DNA from 2 places in the Asanoa sp. NPDC049475 genome. Region 2 is predicted to be linked to the other one. Evidence: riboswitches for the same ligand, from Rfam matches in the RefSeq annotation. Region 2 holds a riboswitch; the other holds the start of a gene.
The links. Region 2 has a riboswitch for thiamine pyrophosphate ahead of AB0J88_RS24125 (ECF transporter S component). Riboswitches for the same ligand answer to the same signal wherever they lie in the genome.
Positions count from the first base shown of each region.

Region 1: it holds a riboswitch for thiamine pyrophosphate, as region 2 does, so the genes downstream of both, AB0J88_RS23955 (cytosine permease) here and AB0J88_RS24125 (ECF transporter S component) in region 2, are expected to answer to the same signal.

Region 1 is NZ_JBFAPY010000005.1:826,379-836,755, reverse strand. It holds gene AB0J88_RS23980 (DUF1996 domain-containing protein) at 1-228, opposite strand, end outside; gene AB0J88_RS23975 (MDR family MFS transporter) at 391-1,812, opposite strand; partial or broken gene AB0J88_RS23970 (glycoside hydrolase family 5 protein) at 1,960-2,898, shown strand; gene AB0J88_RS23965 (glycoside hydrolase family 15 protein) at 2,908-4,713, shown strand; gene AB0J88_RS23960 (MSMEG_6728 family protein) at 4,713-5,195, shown strand; TPP riboswitch at 5,240-5,350, shown strand; gene AB0J88_RS23955 (cytosine permease) at 5,352-6,659, shown strand; gene thiE (thiamine phosphate synthase) at 6,656-7,273, shown strand; gene thiO (glycine oxidase ThiO) at 7,270-8,364, shown strand; gene thiS (sulfur carrier protein ThiS) at 8,361-8,558, shown strand; gene AB0J88_RS23935 (thiazole synthase) at 8,564-9,337, shown strand; gene AB0J88_RS23930 (thiamine phosphate synthase) at 9,334-9,924, shown strand; gene thiD (bifunctional hydroxymethylpyrimidine kinase/phosphomethylpyrimidine kinase) at 9,921-10,377, shown strand, end outside.
Region 2 is NZ_JBFAPY010000006.1:10,007-20,383, reverse strand. It holds gene AB0J88_RS24135 (energy-coupling factor transporter transmembrane component T) at 1-344, opposite strand, end outside; gene AB0J88_RS24130 (ABC transporter ATP-binding protein) at 341-1,744, opposite strand; gene AB0J88_RS24125 (ECF transporter S component) at 1,751-2,326, opposite strand; TPP riboswitch at 2,327-2,431, opposite strand; gene AB0J88_RS24120 (alpha/beta hydrolase) at 2,481-3,290, shown strand; gene AB0J88_RS24115 (AAC(3) family N-acetyltransferase) at 3,287-4,096, shown strand; gene AB0J88_RS24110 (DUF6328 family protein) at 4,216-4,734, shown strand; gene AB0J88_RS24105 (acyl-CoA dehydrogenase family protein) at 4,869-6,785, shown strand; gene AB0J88_RS24100 (DedA family protein) at 6,823-7,470, opposite strand; gene AB0J88_RS24095 (hypothetical protein) at 7,542-8,144, opposite strand; gene AB0J88_RS24090 (transcriptional repressor) at 8,183-8,581, opposite strand; gene AB0J88_RS24085 (metalloregulator ArsR/SmtB family transcription factor) at 8,578-8,877, opposite strand; gene AB0J88_RS24080 (metal ABC transporter permease) at 8,892-9,782, opposite strand; gene AB0J88_RS24075 (ATP-binding cassette domain-containing protein) at 9,779-10,377, opposite strand, start outside.

The sequences.
Region 1 (10,377 bases), on a different contig from region 2:
GGCGGACGGCGTGGCCCCAGCAGCGGCAGCACCGAGCTCCTCCGGGAGGGCTTCGGTGTCGACGTCGACGGCCCCGCCCGCCGACGTCGGCGCGGGGTCGGCGGAACGCGCGTAGGCGGTGGTGACCGCCACACTCGCCGCCAGGGCCACGACGACCGGAACCGCGACGAGGTAGGTGGACCGGCGGTGCAGCAAGGGGCGGCGCGGTGCGGGAGTGGGTTGGGACATCGGAGCCTCTCGGGGCCAAACACATCTGGGCAGCCCGAACTGTAGGTACCGATGATCGCCGCACGACCAGGCTTAAGCCGAAGATAAGAAGAGTTTGCAGGTCACTCGGCTAGCATTCGCGGCCGCCGCGCTGAATAACGGAAAACCGTTGCGAGCTTTTGGTTATTCGGCCGGTGCGAGCACGTCGCCGCGGGGCAGCAGGAGCGCCGCGAACGCCACCACGACCGCCACCGCCAGGACCCCGATGAAGACGTGGTGCACGGCGCCGACGAGCCTAGCCGGATCGCCGTGCGACCCCCGCAGCTTCGCGTTGGCCACCGCGCCGAACACCGCGGTGCCGAGCGAGCTTCCCACCGACCGCAGGAACAGGTTGTTGGCCGTCACCACCCCGCGGTCCTTCCAGCCGACGCTGGACTGCGAGGCGATCAGCGTGGGGCTGACCGTCAATCCCATGCCGAGGCCGATCACCATGCAGGTCAGGCCCACCTGCCACACGTTGCTGCCGCCGCCGAGCAGGAGCAGCAGCGCGCAGCCGACCACGATGATGCCCACGCCCGTCAGCGCGCAGTCGCGGAACCCGAACCGCAGGTAGAGGCGGCCGGACTGCGATGCGGCGATCGGCCAGCCGAGGGTGAGCGCGGCCAGGGCCAGGCCGGCGACCAGCGGACCGACGCCGATGACCTCCTGCGCGTACGTCGGGACGTAGGAACTGAGGCCGAGCAGGATCGCGCCGGCACCCGCGGAGACCACGCCGCTGGCCACCAGCAGCCGGCGCCGGAAGACCCACAGCGGCAGCACCGGCTCCCGGGTCCGGCGCTCGGCCAGCAGGAAGGCGGCGAGCAGCAGCGCGCCGATGCCGAGGGTGGCGGCGCTGGCCGGCGAGGTCCACGCCCAGGCCTGTCCGCCCTCGAGCACTCCGAGGATCACCAGGGTCAGGCCGGCGGTCAGCAGCACGGCACCCCGGTAGTCGATCACCGGCCGGGCCGGCGTGCGGCGCTCGTGGTAGCTGCGCCAGATCATCCCGGCGGCCAGCAGGCACAGTGGGAGGTTGACGAAGAAGATCCAGCGCCAGGACACGTACTCGCTGAACACGCCACCCAAGGTCGGGCCGACGACCGACGAGACGCCCCAGACGCTCGCCACGTACCCCTGGACCTTGGCCCGCTCCTCCACCGTGTAGAGGTCGCCGACGATGGTCACGGTCACCGGGGCGATGCCTCCGGCGCCGAGGCCCTGGATCGCCCGGAAGACGATCAGCATGGTCATGCTGGTGGCCAGGCCGCAGAGCACCGAGCCGACGAAGAACGTGGCGATGCCGAACAGGATCACCGGCTTGCGGCCGAACAGGTCGGAGAGCTTGCCGTAGAGCGGCACCGTGACCGCCTGGGCCAGCAGGTAGACCGAGAACAGCCAGGGGAACTGGGTGAACCCGCCGATGTCGTCGACCACCGACGGCACGGCGGTGGCGATAATGGTCGAGTCGATGGCGACGAGCGCGGTCGAGAGCATCACCGCAGCGAGCACGGGGCCGCGTTCGGACCGGAAGCCGACGCCGGCGGTGGCTACAGAGGGGGTGGCGGGCACGTTTTCCCAGCTTCCACCCGGATGGGTGACAGCGCCAGGGTGTGCCCGATCACTCCGGCAGCCGCGTGATTTCTTCACATCATGCGGATCTGGTTACTCGCCGTCATCGCCTCACTCACCGTCGGTATAGGACCGACGATGGTGGCTCCCGCGCCGACTCCCGTCGGCACCCACGGCGCGCTGCGGGTCTGCGGCACCCGGCTGTGCGACCGGGACGGCAAGCCGGTCCAGCTCCGCGGGATGTCCACACACGGCATCCAGTGGTACGCCAACTGCGTCAACGGACCGTCGCTGGACGTGCTGGCCCGCGACTGGCGTGCCGACCTGCTGCGGATCTCGATGTACGTGCAGGAGGACGGCTACGCCAGCGACCCCCGCGCGTTCACGGAGCTCGTCGACGACTACATCGACCTGGCCACGGCACGGGGGCTCTACGTCATCGTCGACTGGCACATCCTCGACCCCGGCGACCCGATGGCCAACCTCGATCGGGCGCGCACGTTCTTCGCCGAGATCGCGAGCCGGCACCGCGGCGCCGACAACATCCTCTACGAGATCGCCAACGAGCCCAGCGGCGTCTCCTGGAGCCGGATCCGGTCGTACGCCGAACAGGTCATCCCCGTCATCCGCGCACAGGATCCCGACGCGGTGGTGCTGGTCGGCACCCGCGGCTGGTCGTCGCTGGGCATCTCGGAGGACGCCGACGAGCGCGAGGTGATCGCGAACCCCGTGCGGGCGGCCAACGTGATGTACACCTTCCACTTCTACGCCGCCTCGCACGGCCACAACTACCTCAACGCCCTCTCCCGGGCGGCCGACCGGCTGCCCATGTTCGTCACCGAGTTCGGCACGCAGAAATACACCGGCGACGGTGGCGACAACTTCACCCGGGCACAGTCCTATCTGGACCTGATGGCGGCGAAGAAGGTCAGCTGGGTCAACTGGAACTGGAGTGACGACAAGCGCTCCGGCGCGGTGTTCAAGAAGGGCACCTGCAAGGCCGGCGCGTACGCGGACCCGGCCCGGCTCAAGCCCGCCGGGGTGTGGGTGCGCGATCGCCTGCGGGCGGGCCGCCCGGTCGCGTAGCGTCTGAAAATGGTGGAAGAAGAACGCTATCTACCGATCGGCGAGCATGGCCTCATCGGCAACTTGAGAACCGTGGCCCTCGTCGGCACTGACGGGACCATCGACTGGTGCTGCGTCCCCCGCTTCGACGCGCCCAGCATCTTCGCGTCGATCCTCGACCGCGACAAGGGCGGCTTCTTCCAGCTCCATGCCGACATCCCGGCCACCACGCGGCAGTTCTACTTCCCCGACACCAATGTGCTCATCACCCGCTTCCTGTCCGACGACGGAATCGCCGAGATCCAGGACTTCATGCCGGTGCCGGCCGACCGGATGGAGAGCCACGGCTTCCGGCTCATCAGGCGGGTGAGCTGCGTGCGCGGTGAGCTTCCGTTCCGGGCGCACGTGGCGCCGCGCTTCGACTACGGCCTCCAGCCGCACACCCTGCGGCTGGCGGACGGGCGGGCGCTCTTCGAGTCGGCGTCGATGAGCATGGCGCTGAACTCGACCGCGCCGTTCGAGCTCGTCGACGGCGACGTGATCAGCTCCTTTCGGCTCAAGCAGGGCGAGTCGGTGGTGTTCTGCCTCGACCGGGCCGACGACGGCAAGCCGGCGTACGGGACCGCCGAGGAGGCCGAGGAGGCGTTCACCGACACGGTCGCGTACTGGAGGCGCTGGCTCTCGGCGTCGCGCTACCGGGGCCGCTGGCGTGAGGCGGTGCACCGCTCGGCCCTCACGCTCAAGCTGATGACGTACGCGCCGACGGGTGCCATCGTGGCCGCGCCGACGACGAGCCTGCCCGAGCGGCTCGGCGGCGAGCGCAACTGGGACTACCGGTACGTGTGGGTCCGGGACGCGGCGTTCTGCATCTATGCGTTGCTGCGGCTCGGCTTCACCGAGGAGGCCGACGCCTTCATGAACTTCCTCGCCGCCCGGGTGCGCGCCAGTGACCCCGACCCGGAGGGCCCATTGCAGATCATGTACCGCGTCGACGGCGGCGAGTCGCTCTCGGAACGCCGCCTGGACCACCTGGAGGGCTACGAGGGCTCGGCGCCGGTCCGGGTCGGCAACGACGCGGTGAACCAGCTCCAGCTCGACATCTACGGCGCGCTGATCGACTCGATCTACCTCTACAACAAGTGGGGCCAGCCGATCTCCGCCGGCGTGTGGGACGGCGTCACCACGTTCGTCGAATGGGTGTGCGAGAACTGGGACCAGCCCGACGAGGGGGTCTGGGAGATCCGTGGCGGCCGGCGCAACTTCCTCTACTCGCGGCTGATGTGCTGGGTGGCGCTCGAACGCGCGATCCGGGTCGCACACCAGCGCGGGCTGCCGGCCGACCTGGTGCGCTGGAGCAAGGCCCGCGACGCCATCTATTACCAGATCATGGACCGCTTCTGGGAGCCCGATCTGAAGGCCTTCGTCCAGCACCGCGACGGCCACGTCCTGGACGCCTCGGTGCTGATGATGCCGCTGTCGAAGTTCGTCGCGCCGACGGACCCGCGCTGGTTGACCACCCTCGACCTGCTCGGCGACACACTGGTCTCGGACTCGCTGGTCTACCGCTACGACCCGCACCTGAGCCCGGACGGCCTGGAGGGCGAAGAGGGCACGATGTCCATCTGCACCTTCTGGTACGTCGAGGCCCTGTCCCGAGCGGGCCGGGTCGACGAGGCCCGCCTGGCCTTCGAAAAGATGATCACGTACGCGAACCACGTCGGCCTGTACGCGGAGCAGCTCGGCCCCACCGGCGAGCAGCTGGGCAACTTCCCTCAGGCCTTCACCCACCTGGCCCTGATCAGCGCGGCCTTCAACGTCGACCGCGCGCTGGGCTGATGCAGACGTTCCTGCCGTTCCCCGACTTCGCACGGTCGGCCGCGGTGCTGGACCCGCCGCGGCTCGGCAAGCAACGGGTGGAGAACGTGCAGATCCTGCGCGGTCTGACGGTCGCGGGCCACGGCTTCCGGCACCACCCGGCGGTCAAGATGTGGGCGGGATACGAGGAGGCCCTGGTCCGCTACGGCCTCGTCGTGGCGTCGACCTGGACCGCCGAGGGCCGCGCCGACACGACGGCCACGACCCTGACCACGGACCTGGCCGCGTCGTGCGGCATCACCGCCGTGCGCGAGGTGCCGGAGTTGCGGACGGCCGGCGACCTGCCACCCTGGCTCGGCGACGAGGCGTTCCACCGCTCCCACCAGTCGGCCCTGATCCGCAAGGACGCGACGTTCTACGGCCCGCTCTTCGGGGACGTCCCACCCGACCTGCCCTATGTCTGGCCGCCCTCGGACCGGCCGAACGGCTGCGCCCCACCGTGATATCTGTAACGATGGCGTTCGCGGTGGGTATGTCGTAACCTGCCGGAAGTCACAACGGGAGCTCGGAGCACCGGGCTGAGAGGGCGGCTGACGCGCCGCCGACCGTCGGAACCTGACCGGGTAATGCCGGCGTAGGGAGCTTCTTACGTGTCGACCATGTCCACGGCCGCCGCCGAAAGCGCGACCGAACCCGCTCGTACCCTCGGCTTCCGCGACACCGCCGGGCTGTTCGGCAGCCTCGGTGTCAGCCTCCTCCTGCCCGTCGCCGCCACCTTCGCCGTGCTGCCGGGGCGGCCGCTCGGCGTGACCATCCTGGCCATCGTGGTCGGGGCCGTCATCGGGTCCCTCCTGCTCGGCCTCGGCGCCGCCGCCGGTGCCCGGGAGGGTGCCCCCGGCATGGTGCTGCTGCGCGGGCTGCTCGGCCGGCACCTGTCGTACCTGCCGACCGTCTTCAACCTCCTCCAGTGCGTCGGCTGGGCGACCTTCGAGATCTTCATCATCGCGACCGCCGCCGCCAAGGTGCTGGACGCGCCCAAGTGGCCGTTCGTGCTCGTGGCCGGGGTCGCCGCCACCCTCATGGCGCTGCGTCCGCTCGGTGCCGTCCGGCTGCTCGCCCGGTACGCCGTCTGGGCCGCGCTGATCGCCGGCCTCTACCTGTTCGTCGAGGTGCTCCGGGCCGACCCGCAGCCGCTGACCGGCGACGGCGGGTCGTTCTGGACCGCCGTCGACGTGGTCATCGCGATGCCGGTCTCCTGGTTCCCGCTGGTCGCCGACTACACCCGGCACACGCGCAGCGGGCGGGCCGCGTTCGCCGGCGCCACCGTCGGCTACGGCGCCGCCACCATCGCGTGCTTCACGCTCGGGGTGCTGGCCCTGGCCGCGTACGGTGCCGGCGGCCTCGACGTCGTCGACGCCCTGCTGGCCGTGCCCCTCGGTGCCGTCGCGCTGGCCGTGCTGGTGGTGGTCGAGGTCGACGAGGCGTTCGCCAACGTCTACTCGACCGCCGTCTCGGCCCGCAACATGGTCGAGCGGATCGACCGGAGGCTGCTCGCGGCCCTCGTCGGCACCGTCGCCACACTGCTGGCGCTGGCCGTCGACATCGTCTCGTACGAGCCGTTCCTGTTCCTGATCGGCGCGGTCTTCGTGCCCCTGGTCGGCGTCTTCGCGATCGCCTACTTCGTGCTGCCGCGCGGCCGCTGGGACGTCTCCGCCACCGCACCGGCCCGACCCTGGCTCTTGCTGCCGTGGGCCGCCGGCTTCGTCGCCTACCAGCTCACCCTGCCGACCTTCTTCCCCGACCTCGGGCAGGGCTGGACGAGTTGGTGGACGGCCAGACAGCACGACCTCGGCATCGATCCCGCCAACGGCTGGTCGGCGTCCCTGGTCAGCCTCGCGGTCGCGGCCGGGCTCACGGCACTGGTGCTGCTGCCGGGCCGGCGCCGGCCCGCGCGGGTGGCGTCGTGATCGGCCGGCTGCACGTGGTCACCGACGCGGCCGGCGGCATCGCGGCGCTGGACGCCGTGCGCGCCGCGTTGGCCGGCGGCACCCCGGTCGTCCAGGTGCGCACCAAGGTCGGCAGCGACCGCGAGCGGTTGGCGTTCGCGCGCGAGGTGGTGCTCCTGTGCCGCGCCGCCGGCGCGCAGTGCGTCGTCAACGACCGGGTCGACCTCGCACTGGCCGCGCGGGCCGACGGCACCCACGTCGGGGCCGACGACCTGCCCGTCGAGGTGGTGCGCAGGATCGCCGGCCCGACCCACCTGATCGGCGGCACGGCCCGCGACCCGGACCGGGCGGCCGCGCTGGTGGCCGCCGGCGCCGACTACCTCGGCGTCGGTCCCGCGTTCGCGACGTCCACGAAGGACGGTCTGCCCGACCCGATCGGGCCGGAGGGTGTCGCCGCCGTCGCGGCCGCCGTGGGGGTGCCGGTCATCGCGATCGGCGGGGTCACCGCGCCGCGGGTGCCCCTGCTGCGGGCGGCGGGTGCGCACGGCGTCGCGGTGGTCTCCGCCGTCTCGGCCGCGCCCGACCCGGCGGCCGCCGCCCGGGCACTGCTCGCCGCGCTGGACGGCAACCCATGACGGTGCTGGTCGCCGGCGGTGGACTGATCGGGCTCGCGGTGGCCTGGCGGGCCGCCCAGCGCGGGCTCGACGTCACCGTGGTCGACGAGGCGCCCGGCACCGGCGCGTCGCTGGCCGCCGCCGGCATGCTGGCCCCGCTGACCGAGGCCGCGTACGGCGAGGAGGCGCTGCGCGCGCTGAGCCGGGAGTCGCTGGGCCGCTATCCGGCCTTCCTCGCGGACCTCGGCGGCACGGTGGACCTGCGTACCGCCGGCACGCTCGAGGTCGGCTTCGACGCCGACGACATGGCGGCGCTCGACCGGCTGCACGCCTACTACCTCGAGTCCGGCCTGCCGGTCGAGCGCCTGACGGGCAGCCAGGCCCGGCGCCGCGAGCCGGCCCTCAGCCCGCGCGTACGCGGCGCCCTGCACGCGCCCAGCGACCACTCGGTCGAGCCGCGCTCCCTGCACGCGGCGCTGCTGGCTGCCTCCGTCGGCGCCGGTGTCCACATCGTCCAGTCACGGATCGCCTCTTTGATGGTCGTGGACGGCCGCGCTGCCGGGCTGCGCCTGACTGACGGCACCGAACTGTTAGCCGACACCGTCGTGCTCGCGCTCGGCGCGTGGAGCGGCAGTCTGCCCGGCGCTCCCCCCTTGCCGGTCCGCCCGGTCAAGGGCCAGATCCTGCGGCTGCGCGGCGACGCCCTGCTCGACGGGACGATTCGTGCGCTGGTCCGCGGCCAGCACGTCTACCTCGTGCCGCACGGGTCCGCCGGCGGCCTGGTCGTCGGCGCCACCAGCGAGGAGCTGGGCTTCGACCCGACGGTCACCGCGGGCGCCGTGCACGCCCTGCTCCGCGACGCCATCGAGGTGGTGCCCGACGTCGCCGAGCTCGAGCTGGTCGAGACGCTGGCCCGCTGGCGGCCGGGCACGCCCGACAACGCCCCGCTGCTCGGTCCCTCGTCGCTGCCCGGCCTGGTGCTCGCGACCGGGCACCACCGCAACGGTGTGCTGCTCACCCCGGCGACCGCGGACGCGATCGCCGAGCTGTTGACCGAGGGGGCGCTGCCGTCGTACGCGGCACCGTTCGCTCCGGACGGGAGGATTGGATGACGCTGACCGTCAATGGCCAGGCCGTCGAGGTGGCGTCGCCGGTCACGGTGGCCGAGCTCGTCGCGGCCCGCACCGACCAGCGCCGCATCGCGGTGGCCCGCAACGGCGAGGTGGTGCCGCGCAGCGAGTGGGCGGACACGGCGTTGACCGAGGGCGACGAGGTCGAGATCCTCGCCGCCGTGGCGGGAGGGTGACGACCATGACCGACGACCACTTCGTCCTCGCCGGGCAGACGCTGCCGTCCCGGCTGATCCTCGGCACGGGCGGCGTGCCCAGCCTCGACGTCCTGGCCCGCGCCATCACCGCGTCCGGCACCGCGCTGGTCACCGTCGCGCTGCGCCGGGTCGAGGCGTCCACCGGCGGCGCGCTGGCCGACGTGCTGGAGCGCTGCGGCGTGCGCCTGCTGCCCAACACCGCCGGCTGCTTCACCGCCCGCGAGGCCGTGCGCACCGCCAAGCTGGCCCGCGAGGCGTTCGAGACCGACTGGGTCAAGCTCGAGGTGATCGGCGACGACCGCACCCTGCTGCCCGATCCGGTCGAGCTGCTCGACGCGGCCGAGCAGCTCGTGGCGGACGGCTTCCAGGTGCTGCCGTACACCAACGACGACCCGATCACCGCCCGCCGGCTGGCCGACGCCGGCTGCGTCGCGGTGATGCCGCTCGGCTCGCCGATCGGCAGCGGGCTGGGCATCCGCAACCCGCACAACATCTCCCTCATCCGGGAGGTCGTCGACGTGCCGGTGATCCTGGACGCCGGGCTGGGCACCGCCTCCGACGCGGCGCTGGCGATGGAGCTCGGCTGCGACGGCGTGCTGCTCGCCTCGGCCGTGACCCGCGCCCGCGAGCCGGAGCGGATGGCGCTGGCGATGCGGCACGCGGTGGACGCGGGCCGGCTGGCGTTCGGCGCCGGCCGCATCGAGCGGCGCTGGCACGCCCAGGCGTCCACTCAGGACGCGGGCCTGGCGGCTCTGTGAACCTGCCTCGGCTGCTGGTGCTGACCGACCGCACCCAGTGCGCCGGTCCGCTGCCACGCGCCGTCGGGGCCGCCGTCGAGGCCGGTGCGCGAGCCGTGGTGCTGCGGGAGAAGGACCTGCCGGCCGGTGCGCGTGCGGCGTTGGCGGCCGAGCTCGCGGGCATCCTCGCGCCCGTCGGAGGCACGCTGATCGTGGCGAGTCACGATGGTGCGGACGCCGTGCACCTGGCTGCCCGGGACCCGTTCCCCTGCCGATCGCGACCGGCGCTGGTGGGCCGGTCCTGCCACGACCTCGCCGAGGTGGCCGCCGCGGCGGCCGAGGGATGCGACTACGTGACCGTGTCGCCGGTGTACCCGAGCGTGTCGAAGCCCGGCTACGGTCCCCCGCTGGGTCCGGCCGGCCTCGCGGCGCTGACCCGCACCGGGCCGCCGGTGTTCGCGCTCGGCGGTGTCGGCCCGCGGCAGGTGGCCGAATGCCGCGCCGCCGGGGCGCACGGCGTCGCCGTGATGGGTGGTGTGATGCGCGACCCCTACTCCGTCGCTGAATACCTGAGCGCATTGCACACCACTGTGGAGGACATACCGTGAACCCGCCCGTCGCGTTGACCATCGCCGGCTCCGACTCGGGCGGTGGTGCCGGGATCCAGGCCGACCTGAAGACCTTCGCGGCCCTGCGGGTGTTCGGCACCAGCGCGATCACCGCGTTGACCGCGCAGAACACCGTCGGCGTACGTGGCGTGCACGCGACACCGTCCAGCTTCGTGGTCGCCCAGATCGCGGCGGTCCTCGACGACCTGCCGGTGGTCGCGGTGAAGACCGGGATGCTGGCCACCGCGGCGACCGTCGAGGCCGTCTCGGCGCTCGCCGCCCAGGGCCGCCTGCCCAACCTGGTGGTCGACCCGGTGATGGTCTCCTCCAGCGGCGACCGGCTGCTGGAGCCGGCTGCCGAGAACGCCTACCGCGACGGGCTGTTCCCCCACGCGGCCGTGGTCACGCCGAACCTGCGCGAGGCCGAGGTGCTGCTCGGCTCGCCGATCACCA
Region 2 (10,377 bases):
CGCAGCGCGAGTCCTAATGCGACGGTCAGCACGCCGGTGGTCACGTCGACGGGACCGACCGCGAAGACCAGGGACCCGTCGCGGTTGGCGCCGAACAGGATCGTGGTCAGCACGACGCCGAACACCGAGAGCAGCACCGGCCACCCGCGGCGCAGCAGGGTGCCGTAGCCGACGCCGAACAGCGGCAGCAGCACCAGCTCGACGGCGATCGCCAACGCCGGCGTCAGCGGGTCGAGGGTGGCCAGCACGCCGACCGCGAACACGGTGGCGGCGACCAGCTTCGCGACCGGGTTGCGCCGGGCCAGCGGCGCCGACGAGCGGACCATCACCGCGGAGAGCGTCATGGCGCCAGCTCCAGCCGCCGGTCCGCCAACGCCTCGACGAACGCCGGGTCGTGGGTGACGGTCAGCACGCCGTGTCCCTGGTCGCGCAGGTCGGCCAGCAGCGCGACCAGCTCGACCCAGGTGCGCCGGTCCTGGCCGAAGGTCGGCTCGTCGAGCACCAGCAGCCGGGGCGCCGACGCCAACGCCGTCGCGACGCTCAGCCGCCGGGCCTCACCACCGGAGAGGGTGTACGGGTTGGCCCGCGCGAGATGGTCGAGGTGCAGCCGGGCCAGCAACTCGTCGACGACCGCGAGCGGCCGACCCAGTCGGCGCGGGCCGACGGCCAGTTCCGCGTGCACGGTCGACGCCACGAACTGGTGCTCGGGGTTCTGGAACACCGAGCCGATCCGGGCGGTCAGGTCGGCGGCCCGCCATCGGTGCGGCGGTCGCGCCGCATCGGAGCCCGCCAGTGCCGCGGACGCCGCCACCCGGCCGGCTCCCGGTTTGAGAAGGCCGCCGAGCATGAGCGCCAGGGTGGACTTGCCGACGCCGTTGGGTCCGAGCACGGCGAGCGCCTCGCCGGTGCGCACCGACAGGTCGGTCGGTGCCAGCCGCGGTGTCAGCGCCACTCCGTCGGCCGTGACCAGCACTTCGCCGGGAGCGCCGGCCGCCCGACGGGGCGGTGGCAGTGGTTGCCCCGGCACCCAGATGCCGTCGGCGGCGAGGGCGGCGCCGTGCTCACCGAACACCTGTGCCGGCGACCCGGAGGCGACCACCCCGCCGCCGGCCGCCAGCACGACGACCCGGTCGACGAACGGGACGACCTCGGCCAGCCGGTGCTCGACCATGATGACCGTGGTCTCCCGTGACACGGCCGCACGCAGCGACGACCGCACGAGCTCCGCGCCGGCCGGGTCCAGGTTGGCGGTGGGCTCGTCGAGCAGGAGCAGATCGGGTCGCAGCGCGAGCACGCCGGCCAGGGCGAGCCGCTGTTGCTCGCCGCCGGACAGCGCGTGGGTGGGCCGGTCCAGCGGGTGGGTGAGGCCGACCGCGCCCAGCGCCTCGGCCACCCGGGGCCAGATGTCCGCGCGAGGGACGCCGCGGTTCTCCAGGCCGAAGGCCACGTCGTCGCCGACCCGCGACATCACCAGCTGGGTCGCCGGGTCCTGGAACACGATGCCGACCCGTTCGCGCGCCTTGCGGGTGTCGAGCCCGTCGATCTCGGCCGTGCCCTCGCGCTCGCCGGAGTCGTCGGCGAGCAGGCCGGCCAGCGCCGCCAGCAGCGTGCTCTTGCCCGCGCCGGACGGCCCCAGCAGCAGCACCCGCTCGCCGCGCTCGATGCTCAGGTCGACCCCGCGCACGGCCCACGCCTTGCGACCCGCGTGCCGCCAGCCGAAGCCGCGCAGTTCGACGGCGCTCACGACGGGTCAGACTGCCGTGCGTTCCCGGCCGGCCGGGAAGCGGTCGAGCACACCGGTGTTGACCAGCGCGCGCGTCAGCGCCCAGCCGCCGACGCCGGCGATCACCAGCGAGCTGGCCGCGGTGAGCGCGAGGTAGGGGACACCGAAGCTGGCCCACGAGTTGCCCGGGTACCAGTAGAGGACGTCGTAGAGCGCGGCCACCAGTCCCGCGACGGCGCCGGCCAGCGCGGCCACCGGCAACCGGTAGACGCGGTACGCGAACAGGGCGAAGACGAGCTCCGCGCCGAGCCCTTCGAGCGGTCCCTGGAGCACCAGCGTCCAGCCCCAGGTCGTGCCGAAGGCGACCGAGACCAGCGCGGCGACCGTCTCGGTGAACAGCGCCGCGCCCGGCTTGCGGATCACCAGCGCGCCGAGCACGGCGGGCAGCAGCCAGACGCCGTAGAGCAGCGTGCGCGCGGGCAGGGGGATCGCGTCGGCGGGTCCGTTGTAGAGCAGGCCCCAGGCCCAGAAGACGACGCCGAACGCGACACCCAGGACCGCTGCGACGACGATGTCGACCGTACGCCAACGATTGTTGCTCATAATGCTTGCCTCCCGAGCTCCCTGCGCTGGCATTACCCAGATCAGGTTCGAGGGTCTGCGGATGACTCCGCACTCTCAGCGCTGCGCGCTCCCCTGTCGGACGTGAAGTTGTTCCACCACGTTAACACCGGTGTCGGCAGGTACGCTCGCGCGCATGCGGATCGAGACACGCGGGCTGGCCTTCGACGTCACGGAGGGTGGCCCGCCCGGTGGGCCGCCGGTGATCCTGCTGCACGGCTTCCCGACGAACCGGCACAGCTGGGCCGGCGTGACCTCTGTCCTCAACGAGGCGGGACTGCGCACTTTCGCGGTCGACCAGCGCGGCTACTCGCCCGGCGCGCGGCCGAGCGGGGTCGACGCCTACCGGCAGGCCGAGTGCGTGGCCGACGCGGTCGCGTTCGTCGACGAGCTGGCCGGTGGGCGCGCCGACGTGGTCGGCCACGACTTCGGCGCGCTGGTCGGTTGGCAGCTCGCCGCGACCCACCCGGAGCGGGTCCGGTCGCTGACGGCGGTCTGCGTGCCCCACCCGGCCGCGTTCGCGCAGGCCCTGTTCAGCGATCCCGACCAGCAACGCCGGTCGTCGTACATCCAGCTGTTCCTCATGGTCGGCAAGGCCGAGGCGGTGCTGACCAGCGACGACGGCGCCCGGCTGCGGGCGATGCTCGACGGCGTGAGCGATGCGGCGCCGCTGCTCGAACCGGGCGCGCTCACGCCGGCCCTCAACTGGTACCGGGCACTGTCGATCGAGGAGCTGGCGAAGGTCGGCCCGGTGGACCGGCCGACCACGTTCGTGTGGGGTGACCGCGACTCGGCCGTCGGGCTGGTCGCGGCGAGCGCGGCCGGCGAGCACGTGACCGGCGACTACCGCTTCCTGCCGCTGCCCGGCGTCGACCACTGGGTCCCCGAGCGGCAGCCCGACGTGCTCGCGCAGGCGGTCCTCGCCCGGATCGCGGACGCGTCGTGAGCAACCACCCCGCGGAGGCCGCCGAACGCCTGCCGCACACCCGCGAGTCGCTCGCCGCCGATCTGGCCGCGCTCGGTGTCCGGCCCGGCTCGACGCTGCTCGTCCACGCGTCGCTCAAGCCGGTCGGCTACGTGGCCGGCGGCCCGCACGCGCTGGTGCTGGCGCTGCGCGACGCGATCGGTCCGGACGGGACGCTGGTCGTGCCCACGCACACCCCCGACAACTCCGACCCGGCCGGCTGGCAGAACCCGCCCGTACCCGAGGACTGGTGGCCCGTGATCCGGGGGCACATGCCGGGCTTCGACCCGCAGGTGACGCCGAGCCGCTGGATGGGCGCGGTCGCGGAGGTGGTCCGCACCTGGCCGGGTGCACAGCGCAGCGACCACCCGCAGGTCTCGTTCGCGGCGCTGGGCCGGTTGGCGGCCGAGGTGGTCTACGGCCAGCCACGCGCGGGCATGCTCGGTGCCGACTCGCCCCTGGGCAAGATCTACGGCCTCGACGGCGACGTCCTGCTGCTCGGCGTCGGGCACGACTCCAACACGTCCCTGCACCTGGCCGAGTACCGGCAGGCGGACCCGCCGACGGCCCACCTGGGAGCAGCGGTGCAGACCGCGGACGGCGGCCGCGAGTGGGTCTGGTGGGACGACGTCGACCTGGACGAGAGCGACTTCGAGCTGCTGGGCGCCGACTTCGACGCGACCGGAGCGGTCCGCACGGGCCGCATCGGCGGCGCCCTGGCGCGCCTGATGTCCCAACGCGCGGCGGTCGACTTCGCGGAACGCTGGATGTCCGAAAACCGCAAGTAGCTGATCAAGTCTCGCGTTTCAGCGAAGTGCCGGGCGGGAATTGACCGCGGACCGGCGCCCCCAGCGACGACCATGGAAGGGCTAGCCGGCTTCCGTCACGGCCGGACAAAGGAGCCCGCATGGCCCAGGAGCACCGCAAGGAGACCCCGAAGCAGCGGTGGGACCGCAACTTCGCCGATCTTCTGCAGGAGTTGCGGGTCGCGCAGACGGGCGTCCAGATCCTGTTCGCGTTCCTGTTGACCTTGCCGTTCAGCAGCGGGTTCCCGGAGACCACCGAGTTCCAGCGCGACATCTACCTCGTCGCGCTGCTGGCCGCGGCCGCCGCGACCGCGATGATCATCGCTCCGGTGGCGTTCCACCGGGCGCTGTTCCGGCAGGGGCGCAAGCCCGAGTTGGTCCGGTTCGGCCACAAGATGGCCACCGGCGGCCTGTTCTTCATGCTCGTCTCGATGTCCGCCGCGGTCCTGCTGATCACCGACTTCATCCTCTCGCGCGGCATCGCCATCGGGCTCAGCGCGGTGACCGCCTTCTTCTTCCTCACGTTCTGGGCGATCCTGCCGTGGTCGCGGCGGGACTGGGGAGAGGCGGACGAGACCGAGGAAGAGATCGAAGAGCGTCGCGAGAACCCCGAGGAATAGCAGAAGCCTACCGGCGGGTAACAAAGCGGGGTACCGTCAGAACCAGCACAGCCAAGCCCGGACAAAAGGGGGAAGCCGTGACGACTACGCAGAACAGGCCGCCGGAGGCCGGCGGCGCCGACGGTGCCGGTGCTCTGCCGCAGGAGGCCGGCACGGTTTCCTACCAGGAGTCCCGCGAGGTCGCCGAGGCGTCCCGCGAGACCAACTGGACCAAGCCCAGCTTCGGCAAGGAGCTCTTCCTGGGCCGGCTGCGGCTCGACCTGATCGACCCGTGGCCTCAGCCCGACCCGATGCGCTCCGCCAAGGGCGAAGAGTTCGTCAAGAAGCTCAACGCCTACATCCGCAGCGATGTCGACGGTGCCCTCATCGAGCGTGAGGACCGGATCCCGGACGACGTGTTCCACGGCCTGGCCCGGCTCGGCGCGTTCGGCATGAAGATCGACGAGAAGTACGGCGGCCTCGGGCTGACCAACCTCGACTACGCGCGCAGCCTGATGCTGGCCGGCTCGGCCAGCCCGGCGATCGGCGCGCTGCTCTCCGCACACCAGTCGATCGGCGTGCCGCAGCCGCTCAAGCTGTTCGGCACCGCCGAGCAGAAGCGGCGCTACCTGCCCCGCCTGGCCGGCGGCGAGGTGTCGGCGTTCCTGCTCACCGAGCCCGACGTCGGCTCCGACCCGGCCCGCCTCGGCACGATCGCCGAGCCGGTCGAGGGCGGCTACCGGCTCAACGGCGTCAAGCTCTGGGCCACCAACGGCACCATCGCCACGCTCCTCGTGGTGATGGCCCGGGTGCCCAAGTCCGAGGGCCGGCGCGGCGGCATCACCGCGTTCGTCGTCGAGGGCGACTCGCCGGGCATCACGATCGAGCGCCGCAACAGCTTCGTCGGCCTGCGCGGTCTCGAAAACAGCGTGACCCGCTTCCACGACGTGTTCGTGCCGACCGACCAGATGATCGGCGGCGAGGGGCGCGGCCTGAAGATCGCGCTGACCACGCTCAACACCGGCCGGCTGTCGCTGCCCGCGATGTGCGTCGGCGCCGGCAAGTGGTGCCTCAGCGTCGCCCGGCAGTGGTCCGCGGAGCGGGTGCAGTGGGGCCGGCCCGTCGGCGACCACGAAGCCATCGCGCAGAAGCTGTCCTTCATGGCCGCGACCACGTACGGCATGGAGACCATGCTCAACCTGTGCTGCATGCTGGCCGACGACGACCGCAACGACATCCGCATCGAGGCGGCGCTGGTCAAGCTCTACGCGAGCGAGATGGCGTGGAAGATCGCCGACGAGCTCGTGCAGATCCGGGGCGGTCGTGGCTACGAGACGGCGGACTCGATGGCGGCCCGCGGCGAGCGCGCGGTCGCGACCGAGCAGATCCTCCGCGACCTGCGGATCAACCGGATCTTCGAGGGCTCGACCGAGATCATGCACCTGCTGATCGCCCGTGAGGCGGTCGACGCGCACCTCTCGGTCGCCGGCGACATCATCGACCCCAAGGCCGACCTGGGCCGCAAGGCGAAGGCCGGTGCCCGGGCGACCGCGTTCTACGCCAAGTGGCTGCCGGGTCTGGCGGTCGGCAAGGGGCAGAACCCGTCGGCCTTCAATGACGAGTACGGCCCGCTGGCCCAGCACCTGCGGTACGTCGAGCGGGCGGCCCGCAAGATGGCCCGGTCGACCTTCTACGGCATGTCCCGCTGGCAGGCGCGGATGGAGGACCGCGAGGTCTTCCTCGGCCGGATCGTCGACATCGGCGCGGAGCTGTTCGCGATGGCGGCGGTCTGCGTGCGGGCCACCTCGGAGCGGGAGACCCGGCCGGAGGGCATGGAACTGGCCGACCTGTTCTGCCGGCAGGCCAAGGTACGCGCCGACGCGCTGTTCACCGCACTCTGGGACAACACGGACGCGGTGGATGTGAAGGCGGCCAAGCGGATCCTCGACGGGCGCTACACCTGGCTCGAGGACGGCGTCGTGCACCCCGAGGGCGACCTGCCCTGGGTGGCGACCTGGAAGCCGGGTCCGTCGACGGCGGAAGACGTGCGGCGGCGAATTCCACCTATGTGACGCGGCGGCGGCCCGGGCTCAGGCCCGGGCCGCTTCGCTATTTTCCGTCCCCGCCGACACCCACCTCTTGAGGCTTGGGCCTCTCCGGCGGCCTGCGGCGGCGCCGCAACCACTGGATCAGCTCGGCCACCCCGGCCAGGGCCAGGGCGATACCGAAGCCGAGTGCGAGCCCCTGGATCGGGTGGTCCTCGAAGGCCGATCCGCCGACAAAGCCCAACAGCGTGGTGTACGCCGCCCAGGAGAAGCAGGCGAGCGCGTCGAACGCGGTGAACCGCCGGCGTGGGTACCTGATCGCACCGCAGGTCAGCGTGATCGCGGTCCGGCCTCCGGGAATGTAGCGGGCGATCACCAGCGCGACGCCACCGTGCGCGAAGAGAAGCTCGCGTACCCGCTCGAAGGTCCTGGCCCGGCGGGTGCCCTCGGGTATCCGGTTGATCACGCTCTCGCCGCCGGCGCGGCCGATGAAGTACGAGATGTGGTCGCCGACCATGGCACCCGCAGCGCCGGTCAGGATGATCAATAGGACGTTGGGCTCACCACTGGCCGCGAAGACCCCAGCGGTGATCAGCGTGGCCTCACTGGGCACGATCGGGAGAAACGCGTCGAGAGCCGCCAACGCGAAAACGACGCCGTAAACCCACGGCGACGTGATGAACGGGTCCAGGAAGTCTAGAAAGCCATCCATGGCGTGAAGATCGCGTTGACAGTGATCTTCAAAGCCTAGCCGGGGTATCGCCGTTCACCCAGTCGCGCCGATCATCGTTGTCGCAGGCCAAGCGACTTGAGCTCGAGCGCCGCCAGGGCATCCACTGTGGAGTCGTCGGAGCGGCGCCAGGACTCGGCCACGTCCGGGCCCAGCTTGGCCAGCTTGCTCAGCGGTTGGGTGGCCAGGGCGCGCAGGGCCAGCAGGTCCCGGCCCGCCGCCGACTTGCGGACGCGCGACGCCGCGCTGGCCCGGCGGACCCAGCGGACCCGCAACGGCAGCCAGAACAGCAGCACGAACAGGATCGGCAGCACGGCGGTGATCACCGCCAGTGCCAGCGCCAGGTCGCCGACCACGTCCTGCTGGGACTGGCCCGCCTCGGCGACCGAGCGGGCCGCTCCCGCCGCCTTCTCGAACGGCGTCGTGAGCTCGTCGCCGACCAGCGGCACCCGGCCCACCTTGCTGCTCGCCTCGGCCAGGTTCGCGGCCAGCGCGCTGCCGGCGCCTTCGAGCTTCTGGCCGGGTACGCCCAGCTTCTGGACCTGGTCCTGCAACCACAGGGCGCCGCGGATCCAGAAGTAGACCCACGCGATCACGAACAGGTCGGTGACGACCTGGAGGAGGAACCGGGGAAAGCGGTCGGCGTAAATCTTCACGCCCACAGGGTCCCGCACCGGCGGCCCCGCCGCACTAGTCAGCTCCGGCAGCAGCCCTGGCAGGTTCCGAAGATCTCGAGCGTGTGGCTCACGTCGGTGAAGCCGTGCTTCTCGGCCACCCGGTCCGCCCAGTTCTCGACCGCCGGACCCTCGACCTCCACGGTCGAGCCGCAGGACCGGCAGACCAGGTGGTGGTGGTGCCCCTGGCTGCACCGGCGGTAGAGGTGCTCGCCGCCGGGCGGGCGCATCACGTCGATCTCACCGGCGTCGGCCAGGCTCTGCAGGGTGCGGTAGACGGTGGTCAGCCCGACCCGCTCACCCCGGTCGCGGAGCATCGAGTGCAGCTCCTGGGCGCTGTGGAAGCCCTCGACGGACCCGAGCAGCGAGCTGACCGCCCGCCGCTGGTGCGTGTTCCGCAGCGTGCCCGCCTCGCTCATGATGCCTCCCGGGCGTGGCTGACGGCGTCGGCCACGATGTGCGCGATGTGCTCGTCGACAAGGGAGTACGCGATCTCCCGGCCCCGCCGGTTGCCGCGTACGAGGCCGGCGCCGCGCAGCACCCGCAGATGCTGGGACACCAGGGGCTGCGGCGCGCGCAGCGACTCGACCAGCTCGTGCACGCAGCGTTCGCCGCCGCCGAGCTCCGTGACGATGGCGACCCGGATCGGCGCCGCCAGGGCGCGCAGGAGCTCTCCCGCGCGCTCGTACGACTCGTACCCGTTGCCCTCCGTCATACCGGAACCGTAGCTCAGCGCCGATTGAGGACAACCTCGTGTGGCTCCGGGTCGGGTATGGCGACGGAGCGGCTCGCGCGCAGGGCCGTGCGTCTGCGGACCGCCCGCAGCACCGCCAGGGACACGGCGACGACCAGGAAGCCGGCGATCGCGAGCACTACGATGGTCGCGCCGAGCGCCGTGTCGATCTCCCAGGCCAGCCAGACCCCGGAGCCGGCGGCGGCCACCCCCAGCACCATCGCGAGGCCCATCGTGGCCAGGAAGCCGCGGGCCACCTGTTGCGCGGTCGCCACCGGCACGACCATCAGCGCGCTGACCAGCAGCAGGCCGACCGCGCGCATGGAGATCGTCACGGTGACCGCCGTCATGACCGCGACCAGCAGGTTGAGCGCGCGCACCGGCAGGCCGGAGACCCGCGCGTACTCCTCGTCGTGGCTGGCCGCGAACAGCGCCGGCCGCAGGCCGATGGCCAGCCCGAGCACGACGGCGCCGAGCACCAGGATCAGCACCAGGTCGGAGCGCGAGGTGGTGGCCAGGGATCCGAAGAGGTACGTCATCAGGTTGGCGTTGCTGCGGCTCCCGGACAGGCCGACCAGCATGACGCCGCCGGCGATGCCGCCGTAGAAGAGCAGGGCGAGGGCCAGGTCGCCGGACGTGCGGCCGCGTTCGCGTATCAGCTCGATGGCGACCGCGCCGACCGCCGAGACGATCACCGCTGTCCAGACCGGCGAGGTGTTGAGCAGCAGGCCGACGCCGACACCGGTCAGCGCGACGTGGCCGACCCCGTCGCCGATGAGCGACATCCGCCGCTGTACGAGGTAGATGCCGAGCGCGGGCGCGGTCAGGCCGATCACGACGGCGCCGACCAACGCCCGGATCATGAACTCGTTCGCGAAAATACTCATGCTCCCCACATCCCCGGTGCCTCGTCGGGCGCGTGCGGGTGCACGTGGTCGTGGCCCGGGTCGGCGTGGTGGCCGGCCGGCGCCGGCACGGAGCCCTCGTGCGCGATCTCGCCGTGGTGCACCACGACGCAGCGGGTGATCAACGGTTGCAGCGGGCCGAGCTCGTGCGCGACCAGCAGCACCGTGCCGCCGCCGGCCACGAACTCCTCCAGCGCTCCGGCGAAGGCGGCCTGGCTGGCCGCGTCGACGCCGGCCGTCGGCTCGTCGAGGACCAGCAGCTCGGGGCGGCCCGCGAGGGCGCGGGCGATCAGGGTGCGCTGCTGCTGGCCACCGGAGAGGCTGCTGACCGGATCACCGGCGCGGTCGGCCAGCCCGACGGCGTGCAGCGCGGTCGCCACGGCGGCCCGGTCGGCGGCACCCGGTGGGCGGAAGATCCCCCGGCGGGCGACCAGGCCTGAGCCGACCACCTCGGCGACGGTCGCCGGGACGCCGGAACCCGCTCCGATGCGCTGCGGCACGTACCCGATGCGTTGCCATTGCTTGAAGCGCTTGTCGCCGAACAGGGTGATCGCGCCGGCGCTCAGCGGCACCAGCC